DNA from 2 places in the Oceanicaulis alexandrii DSM 11625 genome. Region 2 is predicted to be linked to the other one. Evidence: predicted binding sites of a transcription regulator. Region 2 holds the regulator's gene; the other holds the start of a gene.
The links. The regulator LexA, encoded in region 2, represses DNA repair genes until DNA is damaged. The targets are predictions, from matches to a motif close to ATGTTCCNCTTGTGTTCC.
Positions count from the first base shown of each region.

Region 1 (3,319 bases), 420 kb from region 2:
GCGGCGGCCTTTGGGTGTCGGTTCACCCCCATATACGAACGGGCGCCCGGCAAAGCCAAGCGCCCGTTGTAGATTCATCACCGTTTTGGCGGTGAAGGATGCGATTCGTCCCCCTCGGAACTAGCCTGTGGCCTCGTCGTCCAGGTCATCATCCTCGCCGGGACCGACCAGCAATTCCTCGGCGATCAGACCGGCGTTCTTGCGCACCTGGGCTTCGATCTTGTCGGCGATCGCGGGATGGTCGAGCAGGAACTGGCGCGCATTCTCGCGGCCCTGCCCGATCCGTTCGGAGTCGTGGGAATACCAGGAGCCCGACTTTTCGATGATATTGCCCTTCACCCCCAGATCGAGCAGTTCGCCGGTCTTGGAGATGCCTTCGCCATAGAGGATATCGAACTCCACCTCGCGGAAGGGCGGCGCCACCTTGTTCTTGACCACTTTGACGCGGGTCTGGTTGCCGATCACTTCGTCGCGATTTTTCAGCGCGCCGATGCGGCGGATATCCAGGCGAACGGTGGAGTAGAATTTCAGCGCATTACCGCCGGTCGTGGTTTCGGGGCTGCCGAACATCACGCCGATCTTCATGCGGATCTGGTTGATGAAGATCACCAGGCATTTCGATTTGGAGATGGAGCCGGTCAGCTTGCGCAGCGCCTGGCTCATCAAACGGGCCTGAAGACCGGGCAGCGAGTCGCCCATATCGCCTTCAAGCTCCGCCCGCGGGGTCAAGGCCGCCACGGAGTCGATCACCAGAACGTCAATGGCGCCCGAGCGCACCAGCGTATCGGCGATTTCAAGCGCCTGTTCGCCGGTGTCAGGCTGGGAGACCAGAAGTTCGCCCACATCCACGCCCAGCTTGCGGGCGTAAACCGGATCGAGCGCGTGCTCGGCGTCCACGAACGCCGCGACGCCGCCGCTTTTCTGCGCTTCGGCGACCGTGTGCAGCGCCAGCGTGGTTTTACCGGAGCTTTCCGGGCCGTAGATCTCGACGATCCGGCCTTTCGGCAGGCCGCCCACGCCCAGCGCGATATCCAGGCCCAGAGAGCCGGTGGAGATCGCCTGAATATCCTGGTCAGGCTTGGAGCCCAGCTTCATCACCGAGCCTTTGCCGAAGGCGCGATCAATTTGAGTCAGGGCCGCTTCAAGCGCTTTTTGTTTATCCATGTCGCCGTCTTTCACCACGCGCAGATTTGACTGTGCCATCAGGTCGGCCCTCCTTATTTCACGCCCGACCGAGTCGGGCAATGAAGGTGACCGTACTTATTTTGTTCCCGGAACACAAGCGGAACATTTGGCGTGTGCGTCGCCCATGCGACAGCTGAGCGCAATCAGCCGCTTAGCCTGAAGACTAGGCGCGCTGGCGCGCCGCCAGCTCCTGCTTCACGCGCTCCGCCAGCTGCTGGATGTCGAAGGGTTTGGGCAGGAAGGAGATCTCGAGATCATCAGAGAGGGTGTCGGAAAACTCTTCCTTGGCGTAGCCCGAAATGAAGACGATTCGCGCACTGCCCAGCAGATGCCGCGCCTCCTTGAGCAAGCCGGGACCGTCGAGCCCCGGCATGACCACGTCTGAAATCAGAAGATCAAAGCTTTCCGGCTCGTTCTCCAAAATTTCGAGCGCTTCCTCGCCATCACACGCTTCCACCACCTCATAGCCGCGGCGCACCAGCGTCTTGGCCGCGATGGCGCGCACCGCGTCTTCATCCTCGACAAACAGGATGCGGCCGCGTCCGGCGAGATCAGAGGGTTCAGGCTCGGCGGTCTTGGCCGCTTCCTCGCGCGCAAGCTCGGTTTCCTCTTCCTCGCTCGGCACATGGCCGGGCAGATAGATATGGAAGGTCGTGCCCTTGCCCACTTCGGAATCCACAAACAGGAAGCCGCCCGACTGTTTGACCACGCCATAGACCGTCGCCAGCCCCAGCCCGGTGCCCTGTCCGGCCTCCTTGGTGGTGAAGAACGGCTCGAAGATCTTCTTCAGCGTCGCCTCGTCCATGCCCGTACCCGTATCGGACACATGGATCGCCGCCCAGTCGCCATCCTTGGGATTGGGCGCCCCGGCGCGCGCCACATCATCAGAAGAGACCGCTTCGGTGACGATGGTCAGAACCCCGCCGCCCTGAGACTTCATCGCATCACGGGCGTTGGTGGCGAGGTTCACCAGAATATTGTCGATCTGATTGCGGTCCGCCCGCACCAGCGGCAGATCGCGGCCATGCTTGATATCGAGCCGTACGGTTTCTTCCAGAATCTGGCCCAGCATGATCGAGCAATCAGACAAGACGTCCGAGACGTCAAACACCGTATTGCGGAAGGTCTGCTTGCGCGAGAACGCGAGAAGCTTGCGCACCAGGCCGGCCTGGCGCGTGACGGTGGAATTGATCTGCTGCAAGTCCTGATAGGAGGGATCGCCCACCGGGTGCCGGTTCAGAAGCTCGCCCACATTCAGCCGGATCGCGGTGAGCATATTGTTGAAATCATGAGCCACGCCGCTCGCGAGCTGGCCGACCGCCTGCATCTTGCCTGCCTGGGCGACCTGTTGCTCCAGCGCTTTCCACGACGACACGTCCACCACATAGGCGACGCGCTTGCCGTCACGTGAGGGCGACAGGAAAACCTGCACGGCGCGCTCGCCGTCTTCGCCCGCTTTCAGGCGCACTTCGCTGGGCTCGCCACGCCCGGCCAGGGCCGAACCCAGTACATTGTCGATCCGGCCGTCATCGCCAAAATCAAACAGGTCTTCAAACTTCGCGCCCGGCACGGCGCCGCCGCCCGACAGCTTGAGCAAGGCCGGGTTGGCGTCCTCGATTACGGCCAGCGCCGGATCGGCGTCGTCCAGGCGCGCCACGCCGAACGGGGCGGTCGCGAACATTTCATCAAACGAGCCGCCAGCGAGCGAGCTGGCGCCCGAAGACGCTTCGCGCGGCTCAGCCGCGGCCACGGCGGGAGGCGCGCCTGTGGCGGAGAGTTCATAAACCACCGCGCGCGCCTTGGCGGGGCGCTCATCGCTCCAGCTGACGCAGATGACGACCGGGCTTTCCTCGCCGTCCACTTGCTTCAGGCGGGCGTCGAGGCGGATCACGCCGTCCGCGCCCCGCGACTGGGCGAACGCCTGCGCGGTGTCGCCTGTGGTGATGTCTTGCAGTTTGAGGGCCGCGTCCTCGCTGACCCCGATCCAGCTGCGCAAAGTGGCGTTGGCGGCCAGCACCCGCCCCTCGGCATCGGCGGAGAACAAGCCGACGGGCGCATGATCGGTCCAGTCCGGCGCCTCGTCCGCATCCAGAGAGGCGTCATCGCGAAGCTCGGAAAAGCGCCACAGAGTCGC
Region 1 covers NZ_ATUP01000001.1:534,440-537,758, forward strand. The annotation lists gene recA (recombinase RecA) at 121-1,203, opposite strand; gene G405_RS0102680 (hybrid sensor histidine kinase/response regulator) at 1,349-3,319, opposite strand, start outside.
Region 1: recA (recombinase RecA) is a predicted target of LexA. The motif match lies at 1,274-1,291, and genes of this name have one in related genera.

Region 2 (3,319 bases):
CCATGCCGCTTTTTACGTTCTGGGTGATGCCGGCGGGCGGCGCGGCGCTCCTGTTTTCGGTGATTGGGCTGGAAGGCCCGTTTCTATGGATCATGGACCAAGGGCTGCGCCGGGTTCTGGACGTGGCGTATTGGGCGTCAACGCTTGAAGGGGCGGTGGTGGGCGCCAACGCCGCAGATCCCGCGTTGCTGGCGCTGTACGGTCTGGGTTTCGCCTGTCTGGTGATCGGGCTGGGGTGGATGCGGCTGGGCGGCGGTGTGCTGGTTTGCGCCGCCTTGGCGCTTTTCATGGTGCAGGCGCCGCCGCAGATGATGATTACGGATGGCGGCGTGGTGCTGGCGCGGTTTGAGGGGGCGGGAGACGCCTTCACCGTCAGTGACCGCAGGCGGGGCCGGTTTGATGCGCGCGTCTTCCTGCAACGCACCGGAGCGAGCTATCGCCCGGAACGTGCGGCGCTGGCCTGCGACTCTCTGGGATGCACGGGGCGCACCGCGGAAGGCTTGCTGCTCGCCGTCACGGATAATCCCGAGGCGCTAGAGGATGATTGCGACCAGGCGGATCTGATCGTCTTTGACGGGGTCGTCTCCGCCTGGCGTAAGCGCCGCTGTGCAGCCTTGCTGTTAGATGACCCGGCGCGCGCCGAACTCGGCGGGCTGGAGTTCTGGGTGCATGAGGGCCGGGTGGTCCGCATGCGCGGCGCCGAGCAGGCCCGGCAGGGCCGTTTATGGGGCGGCGCGCAGGGCAGCTAGCTTATTGAAGCTTGAGCCCGGATTGAGACATGCGCCAGAGCAGGGCGTCGATGCGGTCCTGACCAAAGAAAGGTTCGCCGTTAAACACCATCAGCGGCACGCCCCAATGACCCGCCGCATCCTGATTGGCTTCGTTTTCGAGGATCTGGGCGTCAATCTGGTCGGATTGGGCGTCCGCTTCGGCATTCAGCCAGTCCGGGTCCAGTCCAGCCTTGTGAGCGGCTTCATCCAGCGCGCCGTCATCGGTCCAGGGTGTTTCATAGCCCGCGCTTGCGCCGCCCCAGATGCGCCGGCTGGCGGCGGCGATATACGCCAGCCCGTCGCCGGTTTGCGTGGCCAGAACGCCCAGTCGGTTGAGATAGGTGATGCGCGGCTGTTCAGGGGCGATCTTCAGTGTGCCTAGATCCTGAGCGATCGGATCGGGCGAAGGCGCGCTGATGGGCAGACCCAGGCGTTCCGCCTCGCGCGCCACATCAATGAGCACATAATGGATCCAGCGCGAATCGCGTTCTTCGAAGAACTCAGGGCTGCGCACCGCCAATGGGCGCACAATACGGACATTGAGCGTGAAGCCGTATTGATCGCGCAGGGCCAGCAGGCGCTGTGCTGCGATATAGCTGTAGGGGCTTCGAAACGACCAATAAAGGTCAAAGCTGAGCGCGGTCTGATCTGTCATGGTCTGTGCTGTCCTGATCGGGCGAAGCCCCGAGCGACAATACTAAACCGCGCAAATCAGCGCGCCTAGTGATAGCGCCGGATCAAGCCGACCAGACGCCCCTGCACCTTGACCTCGTTCGGGCCGAAAATGCGGGTTTCATAGGCCGGGTTCGCCGCTTCCAGAGCGATGGAACCGCCCTTCTTGCGCAGCTTTTTCAGCGTGGCTTCTTCGTCATGGACGAGGGCGACAACGATATCGCCGCTATTGGCGGTGTCGCCGCGTTTGATCACCACCAGATCGCCGTCGAGAATGCCGGCGTCGATCATGGAATCGCCATGCACTTCCAGCGCGAAATGCTCGCCGCCGGAAATCATGTTCGCCGGGACGGGCAAGCGGTCGGTTTCATGCTGGATCGCCTCAATCGGCACGCCGGCTGCGATTCGGCCCAGAACCGGCACGTCCACGCCCTGAATGCTCTCTTCGTGAGCGGGGGCGCCGAAGGGCGCTTTCACCACATTGGAGGCAGGCGCTGACGCGGGAGCGCCGGTTTGCGGCAGCTTCAGCACTTCCAGAGCGCGCGCCCGGTGGGCCAGCCGACGGATGAATCCGCGTTCTTCCAGAGCGCTGACCAGTCGATGCACGCCGGACTTGGAGGCGAGGTTGAGCGCTTCTTTCATTTCGTCAAAGGAAGGCGACACGCCGTCTTCAGACAGACGCTTGTTGATGTAGAGCAAAAGCTCGTGCTGCTTTTTGGTCAGCATGGTCGCCTCTTGGAACAAAATAGAAACTTACTAAAAGTGTTCTATGCATGTTCCGTCTTAACGTCAAGTGAAGCTGCGACGCGTTTAGAGCCCCATAAGGGTGCGCGTCGCCGCGGTGACATCGTCCTGCCGCATCAGGCTTTCACCGACCAGCAGAGACTTCGCGCCAGCGTGCTGCAATCTGACAGCGTCGTCACGGGTGAAGATGCCGCTTTCCGCCACCAGAAGCCTGTCATCACCCACCATAGGGGCAAGAGTTTCAAAGGTTTCCAGTGAGGTTTCGAAGGTGCGCAGATTGCGGTTGTTTACCCCCACAAGCGGGCTGGGGAGGGCCAGAGCGCGTTTCATTTCGGCGGCGTCATGCACTTCGACCAACGCATCCATATTCCATTTGAACGCTTCCTCGATCAGCGCGGCGGCGAGGGAATCATCAACGCTGGCGAGAATCACCAGGATGCAATCCGCGCCCAGCGCGCGTGATTCGGCGACTTGCCAGGGGTCGTAGAGAAAATCCTTGCGCAGGACCGGCAAAGACACCGCCGCGCGCGCCGCGACCAGATAGTCATCATGGCCCTGAAAGCTGGGCGCGTCGGTCAGAACAGACAGGCAGCTTGCGCCCCCGTCTTCATAGGCTTTGGCGAGTATGGGCGGGTTGAAGTCTTCGCGGATCAGGCCCTTGGACGGGCTGGCTTTCTTCACTTCCGCGATCAGGCTTAGCCCATGCTCGGTCGCATCGCGCTCCAACGCCGCCTTGAAGCCGCGGACCGGGCTCGCCTGCTGGGCGCGCTCGCAGACCGCTTCATAGGAGAGCGCGGCCTTGCGCTCGGCGATATCGGCGCGCTTGTAGGCTTCAATTCGGTTCAGGACGTCGCTCATCGGGCGTGTTCTCTTCAAGGTTTAAGCGCTTAGGCGTTGCTGGCTGTGACAAGGGCGTCGAGCGCAGCTTGCGCGCGGCCGTCATCAATCGCTGCGCCAGCCAGTTCCGCGCCGGTCTTCAGGTCTTCAGCCAAGCCTGCGAGCTTCAGCGCGGCGGCGGCGTTGATCAGGACGATATCGCGATAGGGGCCTTGCGCGCCCTTCAGGAGGTCTCGGATCGCCTGAGCGTTCTCTTCAGGTTCGCCGCCTTTCAGATCATCCAGTGCGGCGCGGCG
Region 2 covers NZ_ATUP01000001.1:117,965-121,283, reverse strand. The annotation lists gene G405_RS14615 (ComEC/Rec2 family competence protein) at 1-749, shown strand, start outside; gene G405_RS0100580 (2-hydroxychromene-2-carboxylate isomerase) at 751-1,425, opposite strand; gene lexA (transcriptional repressor LexA) at 1,491-2,168, opposite strand; gene trpC (indole-3-glycerol phosphate synthase TrpC) at 2,253-3,044, opposite strand; gene trpD (anthranilate phosphoribosyltransferase) at 3,074-3,319, opposite strand, start outside.